One region of the Paenibacillus sp. NPDC058367 genome, then DNA from elsewhere that is predicted to be linked to it. Evidence: predicted binding sites of a transcription regulator. Region 1 holds the regulator's gene; each other region holds the start of a gene.

What was found. Region 1 encodes LexA, which represses DNA repair genes until DNA is damaged. Its sites were predicted from a motif close to CGAACATATGTTCG; they were not measured.
Region 2: a site for LexA is predicted at 2,559-2,572, ahead of ACFWMP_RS25015 (YhjD family protein). Genes of this name have one in related genera too.
Region 3: a site for LexA is predicted at 3,819-3,832, ahead of ACFWMP_RS19480 (YolD-like family protein). Genes of this name have one in related genera too.

The regions. Positions count from the first base shown of each region.
Region 1 is NZ_JBHXIZ010000002.1:779,316-785,190, reverse strand. It holds gene ACFWMP_RS14465 (HAD family hydrolase) at 1-339, opposite strand, end outside; gene ACFWMP_RS14460 (hypothetical protein) at 373-900, opposite strand; gene ACFWMP_RS14455 (DUF896 domain-containing protein) at 950-1,159, opposite strand; gene ACFWMP_RS14450 (LysM peptidoglycan-binding domain-containing protein) at 1,269-1,682, opposite strand; gene lexA (transcriptional repressor LexA) at 1,978-2,604, shown strand; gene ACFWMP_RS14440 (L,D-transpeptidase) at 2,878-3,216, shown strand; gene ACFWMP_RS14435 (hypothetical protein) at 3,366-3,746, shown strand; gene ACFWMP_RS14430 (hypothetical protein) at 3,981-4,559, shown strand; gene ACFWMP_RS14425 (MBL fold metallo-hydrolase) at 4,683-5,489, opposite strand; gene ACFWMP_RS14420 (cupin domain-containing protein) at 5,462-5,875, opposite strand, start outside.
Region 2 is NZ_JBHXIZ010000005.1:384,050-389,924, forward strand. It holds gene ACFWMP_RS24995 (hypothetical protein) at 1-113, shown strand, start outside; gene ACFWMP_RS25000 (sporulation protein YjcZ) at 144-245, shown strand; gene ACFWMP_RS25005 (NAD(P)H-dependent oxidoreductase) at 721-1,263, shown strand; gene ACFWMP_RS25010 (winged helix-turn-helix transcriptional regulator) at 1,328-1,702, opposite strand; gene ACFWMP_RS25015 (YhjD family protein) at 2,146-2,538, opposite strand; cyclic di-GMP riboswitch class I at 3,030-3,120, shown strand; gene ACFWMP_RS25020 (choice-of-anchor A family protein) at 3,231-5,237, shown strand; gene ACFWMP_RS25025 (alpha/beta hydrolase) at 5,410-5,875, shown strand, end outside.
Region 3 is NZ_JBHXIZ010000003.1:591,949-597,823, reverse strand. It holds gene ACFWMP_RS19505 (NucA/NucB deoxyribonuclease domain-containing protein) at 1-67, opposite strand, end outside; gene ACFWMP_RS19500 (cytidine deaminase) at 175-591, shown strand; gene ACFWMP_RS19495 (glycosyl hydrolase) at 766-2,241, shown strand; gene ACFWMP_RS19490 (PH domain-containing protein) at 2,324-2,812, opposite strand; gene ACFWMP_RS19485 (hypothetical protein) at 2,930-3,490, shown strand; gene ACFWMP_RS19480 (YolD-like family protein) at 3,873-4,208, shown strand; gene ACFWMP_RS19475 (hypothetical protein) at 4,205-4,369, opposite strand; gene ACFWMP_RS19470 (M15 family metallopeptidase) at 4,668-5,354, shown strand; gene ACFWMP_RS19465 (hypothetical protein) at 5,431-5,875, shown strand, end outside.

The sequences.
Region 1 (5,875 bases):
AGCTTCGTCCTCTACACCAAGTACTGCAAGACCACGACGCCATGCCTCTTTACGATACCCCGGTGCAAGCTGCTGCAATTGACGGAATTCCGGCTGTTCACCTGCAGTAAAGTTCCCCCAAAGTGCTTCAAACGGATTAATCCCAATCATCTTTGTAAACGGGTTCGTTTCGTAGGATTCATATAGTCCAATGGCTTCTTTACGCACCGCAAGTTCCAGTTCTTGTGGATCAATCGTATCCCCAGCGGCTTCACATGCAGAACGAAATGCTTCATTAACGCTCCGATCATCCCAGAGCAGTGTATCATCAAGGTCAAATAGTACGGCGGAAATTGGCATTACAGGTCTCCCTCTCCCATGGCTGGTTAATTTCTATTCGTGAACTACTTCAATTTGGTGAGCTTTTGCGAATGCTTCCAGTCGAGTCCCCATCGCATGTGTATCATAACGATTCATAAGTCTGGTAAAAATCCATTTCGTGCGTTTGCCTTTATGCTTAATTACAACAGCTCCACGCGAAAGGATGATTTTCTCAATATCAGAAGCTGGCAGATACCGTTCGCGGTTGAATTTTATAGTAGATAGTCTAGCATTCTCTACCTTCAAGTACGGACGTCGGAAGAACAAAAGTGCCGCTAGTAAGTAGTACAAAACGACTCCTAGCCAATTCATAAGCATACCATTACCTTTGGCCTGGTCCACTGAACCAATCATCCAAAACATAGTACCAAGCACTAATAACACTACTGGAAATGCAATGTTACGGCCTTTAAAGGTTTCGCTGTTCTTACCAGGAGATTTAGATTTAGATGCGTAAATCGTTTCCTTCCCCTGTTTCTTTCTTTGCTTATTAATTTGCTGCGTGTTGCGTTGAACCATTCTTTCCCAAGAACGGGCCATATGCGTTCCCCCTAGTCATCCAGTAATATCTATGAAAAGGAACAGGGTGTTAATGCTTACGCCCCTTGTTACCTTGTTCATGCTCATCATTATCGACCAATTCAATCGTATTCAATTGTGCTCGGAAGTTATTGCGAATATTCCCCAAATAAATTTCACGAAGCTTGGCGCGTTCCGCCGTTTCCTCTTGATTAAGGCCTACGCTCTTCTGTTTGCGTGCCAATTCGTTAATACGCGCGACCAACTCATCAATATTCAAAACTTTCCCTCCCCTTATAAATTAATTCTAACTCTGCCATGAGAAAAAGAGCTTGTCAAGGTTTACTCCCTGCAAGCTCTTCATGTCCTCTTATTATGTTCTTAGAATATTAATATATAGGTAAAGTGAGAATATCTCCAGCATTAATCTGACTACCTTTAATGCCATTGAATTTTTTAATTCCTTCTATATATACAGCCGTTTTCATATCAGAAGGTTTATTCTCAAGAGCAATACTCCAAAGTGTATCTCCACGTTCAACCACTACGCGCTTCTCATCCTTCATTAAAGTAGTAGATCCTGCAAATACATTACCTACTACTGTAAGTCCTGATAGTACGAGCACAATGATCAATGTCAGTTTAATAACAAAATCTCTTCGGAACAAACGCATCAAGCCTTCAAGCAAAAGCTCTGTTATCTCTTTAATCTGAGCTGAATAACGGGTAATAGGATTATGTCCTAAAGATTCAACCACTGGGGCTTTATCGTAGATGCTACGGTATGTACTGTATTTTAACATGAATATCATCCTCCAAACACTTGTTCTTACTTTTGAAATTATAATAACACGAACATGTGTTTTGTTCAATACTATTTTAGAACAATTGTTCTCTTTTTTTCAGAGGTTAATATTTACCATATTCTTCATATAAAGAATCACTCTTATCGTTTAGTTGAAGGAAACGCAATCAATACAAGACTACCATTTATTAACTCTTTCGAATTAATATTTATAATAGTTAGAACTTATGTTTGTGCGAACGGTAGTTCTATGTTATAATTTTCCCAAACATTACTATATGGGGTTGATTCCAATGTCAAAGATTTCAAGTCGCCAGCTGGCGATCCTGGAATTTATACGTAGCGAAGTCCGCAGCAAGGGTTATCCTCCTTCCGTCCGGGAGATTGGAGAAGCTGTTGGTCTTGCTTCCAGCTCCACAGTTCACGGTCATTTAGATCGGCTAGAGAAGAAGGGACTTATCCGTCGAGATCCAACGAAGCCTCGTGCGATAGAATTGCTTGGCCAAGAGGATTCCGAGAATGTCCATCATTTCGCGCAAACCGTCGCTCGCATTCCTGTCGTAGGTAAGGTTACCGCCGGGGTTCCTATCACTGCTACTGAGAATATTGAAGACTACTTCCCGCTTCCAACTCACTATGTTGGAGATAACAAAGTATTTATGTTATCGGTTCAAGGTGACAGTATGGTCGAAGCTGGGATTATGAATGGCGACTATGTTATTGTTCGTCAACAACAAACGGCTGATAACGGAGATATCGTTGTAGCTATGACCGAAGAAGATGAAGCAACCGTTAAGACTTTTTATAAAGAACGTGATCATATACGTCTTCAGCCGGAGAATCCGGCGTACGAGCCTCTTCGCCTTAATCGCGTGACCATTCTCGGCAGAGTTATCGGATTATTTCGAGATATCCACTAAGTATGCACTCCTACCAAGCGAAAACGGATACCGCCCTTTAAAGGACGGTATCCGTTTCTACGAGAAGTATAAGGATAGGGTATATCGTAAAAATATATACTTTCTTTTATTTTTTTAAAAGCTGTTCTGCAAATGCAGAACAGCTTTTTTATTGTTATCAAACTCCATTTATCAATCACAGAACATTTGTTCCCATAAGCTAAAATGACCATTTTTAATGAATAACCGTTTAGGCATCCTCCTCATATCTTAATTAGAAAGGAGTGTTACACAATGCCAAATTACCGGATTATAGTTGATCTGACGCAGCGTATGCTTTATCTTCTTGATAACGACATTGTGATCAGGGGTTTCCCAGTCGGAATCGGTAAAATGTTAACTCAATCACCACTCGGTGAATTCACAATCATTAACAAACAACCCGATCCAGGTGGTCCATTTGGGGTCTTTTGGATGGGTCTATCTAAGCCTCACTATGGGATACATGGAAATAATGATCCCTCATCCATAGGGCACGAAGTATCCCACGGTTGTATTCGTATGTACAATGAAGATGTGTTAGCACTAGCTGCGATTGTTCCGATTGGAACACGAGTAACGATCAGGAATTAAATCTATCTCTAAAGATAAACACGCCTCACTCATGGTTCAATGGAGGGGGCGTGTTTGTATTTATGTATTTTTGATGACCTAATAGGAATTATGTGGTTATATGTCGAATAATGTTAACAGGATTTCAAATTGAAAGGAAGTGTCTCGTTTTGAACAACTCAAAAATTAGAACCCTCGTCGATTTTAAAGTCGATGCACTTGTTAAACTCTCTGGCTTATTGTTAAACAACGATCAAGCGAGTGGAAAAAAAGTAAATTTACTCACCTCATTCGGCAGTATTCAAGGGACCATCTCCCCTTCCACCTCCAATAAAGAGGATGTTTTTGACTTAAAATCTCTAATGGATGATGTCATTGTAGATGAATACATATCTTATTTAGGTGCGGAACATCCCGATAAAAATTTCAGCTATAACTTTGTAGTCCTTAATGATGTTTCTGTAAGACCCTATACTCACTATGAATCTCCGATCGAATACAAACAGCTAATTGTTTATACCGATCAAATCACAGCCTTCAATTTCTTATGATTTTGACATATTTATTTTAAAAAGCTCTCAACAAAGCACTCCAGCAGTTGCCCCAATTTTGCACTCAGCTCGCAAAATCGGCAGATCTCTGGGTGCTTTCTCTTTTTCTAATCAGTAGTCGTTTCTAAATTCCCACGATTTTCGCTCTTAACAGATACTAGTAGAGAGAATTCAGGCATATCTTTCAATAAGCAATAAATCTTGCTCTACTGAAATCTTTGGAGGTGTGATTACATGCTGATTTTCTTGATGTATATGTTTGCCATTGTAGGAGGAGTCTTAATTCTAAGTGCCGTTATTATAGAATTAAAAAAACTATCTACTTCTTCTGAACTTTCTAAGCTGTTAAACGCAACCTCATCTTTTAATATTATATTCACCAAAACATTCATTCCGCCCAATCAATCGCACTTGATCGCCCTTAATGAACCTTATAAAAAAATAGCAATAGGTACCAGCAATCCGAAAACAAGCAAAAAAGCAATAGCAAAGCTATACTCGTTCGACAATATAATGGGATCAGAGATTGTTGTTAACGCACTAACCCTTTCAAAAGTATCTAAACGACAACAAAACAGCAAATCAACTGCTTCGAGTGCGGATATTAATGTGCTTAATAACGTTGACGAAGAGGCTGATGTTATCGAGGAACTTACGCTTAAAATATACATGAACAGCAATGAAATACCTGTGTATAGTATCTCCTTCTTGCCAGGTTTATTGCCCATTCAACAATCCGACAATCAGTACAAAGAAGCCTACTCCCAAGTCCAACAATTGCATGCATTCTTCAGGTCGATCGTATCCGAATAAATGCCCCCCTTCCACCTCTGATTACTTCACTTTACTTTACCTAATTAGAAATTTTGAAAACCTTAAGGAAAGACAAAAAACGGTCCTTTTAGGGGGCCGTTTTCGCTGCATCCAACATTCATTTTAAAATTGCACACTAAATCCGTTAAATTGGTGAATGCCCGTACCATGAGCAACAAGATCCCGTTCACGTAATTCACGAACTGCCTTCATTACCTCTTGCAAAATATCTGGATCTAGACCCAAAGTATTATGAGAGCCGAATACTTGAGATACATTTGGAATTTGCGCAATCTTTTCTAAAGAAGCCACTAAATCTGCCGGACTAGTAGAGGGATAAAAAGCATAAATTGGCGTAACATCATACAATAAATCCCCTGTAAACAGATACCCGTTCGCATGATCAAAGATGCTGACATGGCCTGGTGAATGACCCGGCGTGTGGTAAATCTCTAATCTACGCCCGCCTATGTCAAGTACATCTCCCTCTCGCAATAGAGCTGTTGGTTTCCCTTGATAAGGCGTATACGTATTAGGATCAAATGTCTCAGGAACAGGAAGAGTAATATCTCGGCTCATATCTTTTCTGATCTGGGCAAGGGACAAACCTCGTATTCCATTAATCAGCCAATCCTCATCCTCTTTATGAACATAGATCGTCTCAAATTGTCCATGACTGCCTATATGGTCTGCATGCACATGCGTAGTGATGACAGCGATAGGTAAATCCGTTAACTGATCCGTTATTCTTTTTATATTATCGATGCCTAATCCCGTATCAATCAACACCGCTTGTTCTTTCCCTAACAACAAAAAAGAGTGCACCTTTTCCCAATGTCCATATTCACTGATTGCATAAGTAATTGGATCAATTTTCGTGACTGTGAACCATCGATCTTGAATCAAGTGTGATCCTCCATTCCGTTCCATTTCTCCCTTACCTGCTCTTCTCCTTTATAATAGTCCGCTTGTTGATCTGCCTGATAAATTTCTTGATAGGGGAGAATGTTGATTTTACCTGAGTCCGGATATTCGCAAACATCTATGCCCTGGTTCGTTCGGAGATCAAGATACTTGCAAGGGGCATCCGTATGATTATAAAGTTGATGCGCTCCTTCAGGTCCTATTTCAAAAAATAGTACATCACCTTCAGAAACCTCACTAAAACCCTCGGGAGTTCTTAACATCGCTTTTCCCGTCAAAATCACAAATATTTCTTCAGCGTTTCTATGAAAATGATAAGGAAAGGAATACTTATCTGGATCAAGCGATCTTATGTCGAAGACAAGATGTTTAGAATTAGCGATTTCAGCTAA
Region 2 (5,875 bases), on a different contig from region 1:
GTGAACGTGAACGTGAACCTGAACGTTTTGTTGGTGGAGCCTTTACATCCACAGGGGCAATCTTAGTGCTCTTTATCCTGCTGGTCATCATTACAAAAGCTTGTATATTTTAAATTGTATTCAATTACAAAGGAGGAGTTAAAATGGGCGAATTCGCAGGAGGATATGGTGGCTTTACTTCTACCGCCGCAATTCTGGTTCTGTTTATCTTGTTGGTAATCATCTCTAAGACTTTGTTTATTTAAGTTTCAAACCTCCCAATATAGCTGCACCTTATTAAATCCGCCAGTACTCATGCTGGTGGATTTTTTTCATACATAATCAAAGACGCACCCTGTCAACCTTAAGTGGTAGGCAAGTATCCCAAATGGATTATGTTGAAATTATGCGGAAGTATCGTACCCTGCCAGTAATGGTGGGGTATTTCTTTGCGTTCAGGCAAATTTTTTTTATCAGTGATATAGAGTTCATACACATAACGTTACATCCGTCTAACCTTTACTCAAGTAAAATGGCGGAATGACCCAGTCTCTCTTGTGTGATATTTGGGTGTACACCGAAGACGAGATTCGCCCCGAAGACTATACATCAATCACGTGCAGGCAGGTTGCAGTGCTTACCTTTAGGTAAGTACGTGAACTAAAAGTGCATACTTACGCGATGTCATGGTGGGAGGTATACTCAAGTCCTAAATCTGATTCAAACATGGAGGATACACCAATGAAAACACTTATTGTCGTCACGCACCCAAACATCGAAACATCCGTCGTTAATAAACGCTGGATCGAAGAACTCCGTAAATATCCAGACAAATATACGGTGCACGAGCTGTACAAAGCCTATCCCGATGAAAAAATCAACGTGGAAAAGGAACAACAGCTGATTGAAGCGCATGATAAGCTCGTCTTACAATTCCCTGTCTACTGGTTTAGTAGTCCACCTCTGCTTAAAAAGTGGCTGGACGAAGTATTTACTTACGGATGGGCATATGGCTCGAAGAGTGATAAATTAAGAAATCGAAAAATCGCATTAGCTGTAACTGCCGGAGGAAGTGCAAAAGACTTTAGTGAAGAAGGTAAACTCGGCTACGGGCTTGACCGTATTTTATCTCCCTTTGACACGACTTTTTTGTATTGCAACGCTGATTATCGTTCCTTCTATGCCATTTATGGCACGGAATCTGAGACGGTAGGAAGTACGGATTACTTAAATAAATTGGATATCAGTTCGCAAGGCTATGTTGAATTTATCGAAAATATGTAATTAGATTTGAAGCAAAAAGCAGCATTTTCATTAATGGAAATGCTGCTTTTGTCATAAGTTGTCGTTAAATCGTAAAAGGTATGGTTATCTCTTGCGCGGCTGGAACGAAGTTTTTCTCTCCCCAAGTGCACATCATATCCAGCACCGGAATAAGCGATTGGCCCTTCTCGGTCAAGGAATACTCAACTTTAGGGGGAATCTGGGGGAATTCCTCGCGCCTGACGAGACAGTCGGCTTCCAGTTCTTTCAACATAACGCTTAATGTCTTAAAAGGTATTGTACCGATACCCCGTTGCAGTTCATTGAACCGCACGATCTTGTTTTCAGAGAGATAGTAGAGAATAGTCATTTTATATTTACCGCTAATAATAGACAAGGTGTAGCCAAAGCTAGTGTCCTTCTGTTGAATGCCAGGCGGTATACAGATTTCATCACTCATGGGCTATTACCCTCCTTCAGAAAATATTCAACGAAAAGGCAAACGCCTGTTGTCGCTCCGTACTCAGGTCCCGACTTTATTATGTTTTACAACCTGCTATCAAGTCATCCTGTGAGAACGAATTCACTATATCATTTTGAAACAATTTGTTCAAAGCACTCGTGGCTAACTATCAATCGGTCGATTTTCTCTGTCGGCGAAGCGGGCCTCTTTGGTTGGAAATCAAAAGTGCCAAGCGGATAGCCTAAGCGACGAATTGAAGTTTTTAATGTAATTTTCATGTGAGCATCATCTTATTTTCAGGTTCAAGGTATATATTGAAGACACCAAACACCCCCCAGTGTTTTGTGGTATAAATCTCTCAGGTCTTGCCAACTCCCATGGTAAGGCCTATTTTTTTGTTCGCTAATTAAATGAGGGAGGGGGGCAGCTTCTTCGCTACTTCACTTAATCTGATACTGCTCTTCATAGCTCTTAAAAGATGAAATATCCAGACCGAGATATCTGCGCATATGAATGGCAGCTTGGGCAGCGACGATGTCGTTTAACAACAGCATTCGTTCATGGTATCCACGACATATAAATTTGGCTTCTATCCCCGTGTTAAGTCTGTTCTGCTCATAAACCTTGATTCCCCGTTTTCTCATCTCTGAACGAACATCTCTTAGATCTGTTGTAGCAACTGCTGCGGCTGTTTCAAGAACCTCCAGATAGGGGGTAGGTGTTCGTAAATGTGCAGATAGAATGGCGGAGTCCCGTTCGAAAGCTGATAAAATCATCGGAAGCAATAAATAAGATTTGACCAGCATGTTGTCCCTGCTTTCAGCTCTATTCATGAATCTCATCACCTCTAATGGGAACGTATATTCGTATTCTACCCCGATATTCCAAAAATAATCAATGGTATTTCTAAACAGATAGTCCAATGTGATTGAATTCACAACTAAATTAGAAAGAATAAAATATATTAAAATTGTAATAATAAAAAATAATGCTTCAGACTTATATAAAGGGAGAATTAGGATGAAAGAGGAAGGAAGTCTCCACCGTGGAATGGTATTTGGTTTGATTCTAAGTATTCCATTATGGATATCGATATTAGGTTGGATAAAGTTACTTTAAAATTGAAGGAAAACCTTTGTGTGAAGCGCCTTTAGGCGCTTTTTTTGTGCTTGCTTACGCGTATGAATATCAAAAGGAATTGATTGACAATTGTAGGAATGGAGCGCTAAACTATTATTAGTTCAAAAGTATTAAAAGTCATAGACGATTATTTAATAGGATGCTTAAAATGCTAGTTCTAATCCGCAAGTCAATACATATATTATCATGATAATAGCAAACCGCCTGAAAGGGTGGGACGCAAAGTCCAGGAGTCTAAAGTGTCTTAAATGCGCTATGACCGTCCGACTGCCATGAGAAGGGAATTCCACTTCTTTTTTGGCGGTCTTTTTTGTTGTTAGGTCCTTTAGAGTTTCTGGTAATTATTCTGATTAAATATAAATCATAGATTTAGGAGGTGTGCTTTTTGAAAAGAAGAATGAAACCGCTGCTTGCACTAGTATTAGCGGGGATATTGACGGTAGGTAGTGGTCTTTCTGGAGGTCATTTGGTAAATGCGGCTGGGGAGGTGCTTCCCTATACTCCTACACCTGTGTTAGGTATTGCAGGGAATTTTAATACTTTTATTTTTGGGGATTTCAAACAATCTAATGATCAGGTTCATGGGCGCCTTGCGGCCAAAGGTAATATTACTTTGCAGAATTACGGCGTATCCAAGGATAATCCAGGTGGAGATGTTCTTATCGCTGGTAATGACATCAGTTTTACTAATGGGACTGTTCATGGAGCATCCGTTTATGGTGGTGTTTTTTCCAGCAACGGTGTAGATCTTAAAGAACCAGCGAGAAAAGGGACTCCTATTGATTTTGATGCTGAAGAGCAATTTCTTATTGGACGTTCTAATGAATTCTCTTCGCTTGCTACAATAGGAACTTTCAAAAAGGAATATGGGAAAATAACGATTGATGCTCCGGAACCATTTAACGTTCTTAATCTTAGTGCTGCCGATTTCGCTGGTGCTAATGGCTTACAGTTTAATATTGCAAATAGCGCCACAGTTATCATTAACGTTAGCGGAAGTTCAGTTAACATTCCAAGCTTTCAAATCTGGGGAGGTAGCCCTAACAAGGTATTATTTAATTTTTATGAAGCTAGCACTGTTGACATTGGAAGTTTAACAATAGAAGGAACTATCCTAGCTCCGCTTGCAAAAGTAACTTATAATTCCGGTGAACTGCATGGGACGCTGATTGCAAAGGGATTTGCTGGTGGGGTGCAGATGCATTGGTATCCATATGGAGGGGAAGAACCACCTCCGACACCAACGCCGACCGTGGCACCAACACCGACACCAACCGTAACACCAACACCAACGCCGACCGTGACGCCAACACCAACGCCGACCGTGACGCCAACACCGACGCCGACCGTGACACCAACACCGACACCAACCGTGACGCCAACACCAACGCCAACCGTGACACCAACACCGACGCCGACCGTGACGCCAACACCAACGCCGACCGTAACACCAACGCCGACCGTGACGCCTACGCCGTGCGTGACACCGACACCGAAGCCAACACCAACGCCGAAGCCAACACACACACCGAAGCCAACACAAACGCCGAAGCCAACACACACACCAAAGCCAACACACACACCAAAGCCAACGCCGATCGTGACGCCAACACCAACGCCGATCGTGACACCAACACCAACGCCGACCGTGACGCCAACACCAACGCCGACCGTGACGCCAACACCAACGCCGACCGTGACACCAACACCAACGCCGACCGTGACACCAACACCAACGCCGACCGTGACGCCAACACCAACGCCGATCGTGACGCCAACACCAACGCCGACCGTGACGCCAACACCAACGCCGACCGTGACACCAACACCAACGCCGACCGTGACGCCAACACCAACGCCGACCGTGACGCCAACACCAACGCCGACCGTGACGCCAACACCAACACCAACGCCGACCGTGACGCCAACACCAACGCCGGAAGTAACGCCAACACCGACACCGTCGCCGGAAGTAACGCCAACACCGACACCTTCATCAGAAGTGACGCCAACACCGACGCCGGAGCCTCCGGTGTTCCCGACACCAACACCATCATTTGTAATTGGTACTATCGTTGTTAATGATGATCCTGTGCCGCTGGGCCCTGTAGCTTCGTCGACTCCAGCACCAGTACCAACACCAACACCGTCGAGCAATACAGAGGTACTTGTTGATGAGGAGGAGATTCCATTAGGACCAGTATTGACAGTAACACCAACGCCGTCACCAGAGGATATTGCTGTAGTGGATGATACAATCCCGCTAGGTAATCCACCTGTGGATGAACTTCCAAAAACGGGAGAATCAAGTTCAGTCCCTTATTATGTAACTGGTCTAGGTTTTGCACTTATTGGATTGCTAATGAGAAATAGATTCTCGAGCAAGAAATAATAAACGGTGATTGTAGCTTGAATACAAGTTATGCCGTGGAGAATAGTAAAGCCGCTTTCGGGACATATTCCGATGGCGGTTTTCTTTTGTTATGATTGTTATATTTTGGCGCATTCTAAGTAGATGTTATACTGATTTACAACGGATATGAGGAAAGGACGGGGAAGATGAATTGGTATGGTTCTTCATTAGCGCTGTCATCGCCATAGGAGCTCTGATCTATGCGGGCTTTTTCTTTTATGGAATTGCTATTAAACGAGCACCGAAGGAATTCCTGAGTAATAATCGTGATTTGAAGGTTGATCCCCCGGTTGCCGGGGCTTCTTGGGGTGAGGGGAAGGATTGGATCTCTAGTCAGAGCTTTGAGAATGTGGAGATTACATCTGAGGACGGGCTACAACTAAGAGGGTACTTGCTCCTTTCGGATCGTGCTGAAGGTCGTACAGCGATTCTAGCTCATGGTTATTCTGGAAAAGGGAAGGACATGGGGGCGTACGCCAAAATCTATTACGAGAGACTGGGCTTTAATATCCTGATTCCCGATGCCAGGGGACATGGGGAAAGCGCTGGGAATTATATTGGTTTTGGATGGCATGAGCGCAAGGATTATTTGCAGTGGATTGATTATATAATTGAAA
Region 3 (5,875 bases), on a different contig from region 1:
GTTCATACCAGTAACCGCCCAAAGCAAGTAACACAACAATGATGAGACCGGTGAGTAATTTCTGTATTTTCAAATCTGCTCCTCCTTTTTTGGAACTTAAAATAGTATATCTTATATCATAATGCAGTGCGATTTAATATACTTAGGAAAAATAAGAGGAGGACGGAATTGGATATGGAGTATTTGATTACGATTGAAGATCAGACGCTTATTGCCTCTGCTGAAGATATTATTACTAGACGCTATGAATGGGGAAGACACCATGTAGGGGCGGCGCTCCGTACTAAGACGGGGGAAATCTTTACAGCGGTACATGTAGAAGCTAGCATGGGACGAATTACAGTCTGTGCAGAAGCGATGGTGATTGGAAAAGCGATATCCGAAGGCTACAAGGAATTTGATACGATTGTTGCGGTAAGGCATTCTGATCCGGACAGCGAGGAAAGAGAAATTAAAGTAGTTTCTCCCTGCGGGATGTGCCGTGAGTTAATTGCTGATTACGGGAAGGATTGCAAAGTTATTGTATCCGAGGACGGCCGGTTAGCTAAATATGATATTTCTGAATTACTACCGCTGAGATATACGAGGTAAATTGGAGATATAGTCAGGAGCCGCCGGGCTCCTTTTTTTTATTGAGCCGTGAATTTATTCAGCAGTTCCTTACACTGTCCTAAATTAAATTACAACTTCATGTCCATTCGCTGAGTTCATGTCACTATTGTCCCCATACTATAACTTAAAAAAGTTAAAAGGATGTGAGAGTGGATGGAACAGCGCAATCTTCGAAATATGGTTGATTCGGCATCGAGGTTTGTGAGCGATGTTCAGTGGCAAATCGCGTATCGTAAATTGCAAATGGCTCCGGCGGATTCGGAAACGGTACCTTCTGCTCAGAAATTGTTGAATACCCTTTATTTTCTGCAAGGAAAAGGATGGATTAGTGGACAACATGATTATTTGGAGAGCGCGGATGAGTTCAATGGTAAGCTGAAAAATACTAGCGGGCAATTCGCCGCCCTTCACGGCTATGAGCTGGGGGCAATCAATAATCAGACGGCGGCACTAATAGACAATCAGCGGGATTGGGTCGTTAGCAGCGCTATTCGCTGGTATAAAGCCGGTGGAATCGTAACGATTAGCTATCACGCACAGTTGCCAGGGACTGCGCCAGCTTGGGATAACGTATCTACGAGCATAAGCAACGCTGATTTTGACAAATATATAACCCCGGGTACCTCTCAGTACAACGCACTGATCGCTGATCTGGATAAGATAGCCCTTTCTTTAAAAAAACTAAATGATGCAGGTGTTCCTGTGCTCTGGCGGCCGTATCATGAAATGAATGGCGGATGGTTCTGGTGGGGGAAGAAGATCAACTACGTGGGACTGTGGAACCTTATGTTTGACCGTTTCACCAGCTATCATAAGCTGCATAATTTATTGTGGGTCTGGAGCCCAAACGCCAAAAATCAGTGGAGTGATGACCCTGCCGAATACTACCCAAGCGGTGACAAAGTAGATGTACTGGCACTAGATATCTATGATGGGGATTTTAAGGGGAGTCATTATGATAGTCTATGGGATCTGGGTCGTGGAAAAGTGATAGCGATTGGAGAAAATGGAGAGCTACCGTCCCCTGCACTACTATCTAAATCACAGCCCAAATGGTCTTATCAGATGACCTGGGGCAAGCTTCTTTATGAGAAGAATACCGATGCGGTAATTAGAGCCTATATGAATGACAACTTTGTATTCACGCGGGAAGAGTATGCTGCTGAGGCGGCAATTGTAGCCGCTGAGGGAGACAGTGTGCTGCAGAGTGGACTATGGGGGCAATATTACAATAACATGACTCTTAGCGGCGCACCTGCGCTGACGCGAACCGATGCTAACATCCAATTTTCGTGGAAACAGGGTTCGCCTGATCCAGCCATTCGTGTCGACGCTTTTTCTGTACGGTGGAGTGGAAAACTGACTGCAGCCTATAGTGAAACCTATACCATTTACTCCTCCTCTGATGACGGGGTACGGGTGTGGATTGATGGAGGGCTGATCATTGATAGCTGGGTGAATCAGAGTGGACAGGAGCGAAAAGGCAGTGTGAATCTGATTGCTGGCAAGCTACATGAAATAAAAGTGGAGTACTATGAGAATGAGGGGGACGCGCGAATTGTATTGCAGTGGGAAAGTCCTAGCCAACCCAAAGGGATTATTCCAGCAGGAGCGTTTTATCTTCCATAAGACGATATCCGAACTGATTCGAGCATTGGAATATTAGCGAAAAAGCCCCGGATTTCGGGGCTTTTTTTAATGTGAAAGAATCTTAGATTTGTTCACGGTAGCTAATGTTGTTGGCGATCTTCTCGTCACGAACAGCTTTGCGCAGAACATCCTTGACGGTTTGGGCATCATGGATTTTTCGGAAAAGAAGCTGCGGCGCTGAGGCATCATCAGAAAATACAGTTAATGTACCGATGCCGAGCATCCGGTCCATGATAGATTGTGCTACGGATAAATCGCGTACACGCAGTAATTCGATTTCTTCGACATTTTTACCGATAAGTCCGGTCTTTACCATAATGCGCTGGCTTGTAATGGTGTACGTAGTCGTGTTTAGGCGTACGATTCCTTTGAGGCGATCAGAGATACTGGCTGGTTTGCCTTTCCAGAGAACGACTTCTTGAGTAGCATTTTGATTTGCTGATGGACGGCGGGCGGTCACTGGAGCAGTGCCGTCAATGCTAGATCCGCATTCTCCACAAAATTTAGCGCCCTGCTTATATTCTGATCCGCAGGTTGTGCAATAAGGCATAAATACTCTCCTTCCCTGATTACAATTGAAATAATTATAACATAATAGTCATTTTACATAAATTTCATTTGCGCTTTACACAAACCGACATTATTCTGTTAAGTGGAGGGATAAATAATGAAAAAAGTGTTACTAATAGGAACGCTAATGCTGACTGTCATCCTTAGCGCCTGCAGCAATAATAATTCAACTTCATCGGCACCTGCCTCGGAAGAAGAAGTGCAGGAAACCGTGCAAAACTTCTACAATGAAATGTCTAAACTTGATGAATTAGGAAAATCATCTTTAGCGGAGTTCAACGAAGCTATTGCTGCTTATTCAGCAGGAGAACTTTCGGACAGGCAGTTGGAGAAGAAGATTAACGAATTCCAGAAGACCGCAACAGAACTATCCAATCAGGCTGAAAAAGTGAAAATTTCCTCTAGCTTGCCCGAAGACATTCGTAAACTGCTTGATGAGTCCAAAATTGCTTTTCAAAGTGCTTATTCTCTAAAAGAACAGGCCTCTCAAGGTGCTGATTCCGCAGAGGTCACTGCTGAGAAGTTCGAGGAATTGAATCAGAACGCTGACGTCGCGATGCTATACGGCATTTCCAAGCTTAATGAAGCAAGAGAAGCAACAGGACTCATCGATGCTGATGGTCAGTCCACCGCTGAATCAGAGAAAGTTCAAGAATAGATCGAAATTTAGACGCTGAACAGTTCAACTGTCAGCGTCTTTTTGATGCGATTTTGAGCTTGAGTAGAGGTAACACTGCCAATCCTATAAATAAGCCGGCTACGATTCCTTTTGTTAGGCCTGAGAGGGTACTGCTTCGATATACGAGGGGGTATAGACACAGGAATAATACGGGAATTAGGATGAGCAGGGCATTGTTTTTTTTCAAGTGGAAAGCTCCTCTCAATTAGATATTCAATATTATACAACTTTTAGATAAAAGAGGAGGATTTTAAAGTGGGATCTTTTTCCTGATTATTGATTATTCAGCGAAGGTGTGGATATAATACAAACATACGTTCGTGTGTAGCGGAATAAGTATAGAAATTAGGGAGGGGTTACCATGGGCAAAAAGCTGGAGAAAAACGGACTGTGGGAAAGTAGTCGCATGATGCTGCCGGAGCATAAGGTAAGAATTATTAGGGATGAACGGGAGACCCTGCGCCGCATTAAGCCTATTCTGGATGAGCAGAAGCTGGAGGAGATCGAATGTACACTGGCCTTATCGTTACGGAGTCATGTGCGCGTCACTGTTGTGCTGTTTGATCCTTTTGAGAATACGACAATTAGTGGTTTTGTGACTTCCATTCACACCCACTCGCGTGAGTTTAAGCTGCAGTGGGCGGAGGAATGGAAGTGGATCAATGTAGATGATCTAGTGGAGGTTTACATCGTCTAATGCTGAGAACTGCTGACTTCACTTTTTTCATAAGCAATTAGGGTCAACGTTGGGTTGCCGGTCAGATGTGCAATGGAAGCTTCAGCATTTCGAATAATTTCGAGTGCTTCTTCCTGCTCGCTCAGGGCAGCAACTTTATAGCTATCACTATGAATGTCCATATGTGTTCCCACCTTTCGCTAATATTTTGCCCTTTTTTGTAGAAATGATCCAAGGTGAAGAAGCTATGAATAGGTGCTTTTCAGGGGAGATCTCGGGGATACCGGGGTCTTTTTTTAAAATATAAGAAAGTATAAGTTATGCACCTATCCTTTATGTCTTATATTTCTCGCTTAAACGCTTATCGTCCTTCCTTATATGGACGCCGAAGACATTTATGCTTGTATGCTAAGGCAAGCAGGGGTATTAGTACAAGCGAATGGGGAAGCGGGATCATTGATTATACCAAGGGGTGATTCTATGCTGACTTTAGATCAAGTGAGGGACAAATCGGCGGCGAGGCTTGTTGGGCTTCATCCTGTTTTGGCAGCAGGGGCGAAGGCTTTGATACAGCAAAGCTATGCCAGAGGAGTGCCCATCGTTATTACTCAGGGATTGCGGTCGATTGCTGAACAAAATGCCTTGTATGCGCAGGGGAGAAGTAAGCCTGGACCTATAGTTACCAACGCCAAGGGTGGAACCAGCTATCACAATTATGGCCTTGCGTTTGATTTTGCGCTTTTGCTGCCGGATGGAAATGGTATTTCCTGGGATATGAATCGTGATGGTGATAAAGATAAAATAGCGGACTGGCAAGAGGTTGTACAGGTGGGAAAACAGCTAGGGCTTGAGTGGGGAGGAGACTGGACGTCTTTTAAAGATTATTCACATCTGCAAATGGCCTTCGGCTTAACCACGACTCAACTTCGGGCAGGTAAACGTCCTACGACGGATCAGGTCAATGAAGCTTTAAAAAGAATTACTGGGGAGGATGACCAGGTGAACAAAGACGTTAAAGTAACGATAACCTTAAACGGCACTAAACTTACGGATGGTGTTCTTGATACCGGCGTAACGTATGTACCCGTGCGTGCTCTGGCTGAGGCGCTTGGAGCAAAGGTTACGTATGACGCAGCAAGCAAGACAGTGAATGTAGTAAAAGAGTAAAGCTATTCATGTATAGACAGTGCCACCCAAGGGGAAATTATCAGTGATAACTAACCATAAAGGGAGGCATAACACTGTGAACAAGCTAATAACAAGCCTTGCATGCGGTACTGTACTGTCAATGAGTATAATGGGAGCTAGTTACGCTAATCCAATCGGGTCAGCCGCTTTAGGCGGTATCCCGAACGCGAATACGGGCATGGATGGTACCGTGAATAACACTCGGATGATGAATACGGAAGGCAATCTAATGAACGGCACCACGGGAACGATGAATCAGCATGAGAGCATTATGAAAGATAAGATTCGCACAGGGGAAAATTATAGACCTAACACCAATAACTACAATGAAAATTACACCCGGGATAACTACAACAGAAATACGGTAACTCCACTATCCAACACTACAACGGACGGTAGATATCGGGCAACCAGTACAACTACAAATACTGGGACTACCAGCAGAGGATCTAACTGGGGCTGGCTCGGATTGTTTGGACTCTTGGGCCTTGTCGGAATGA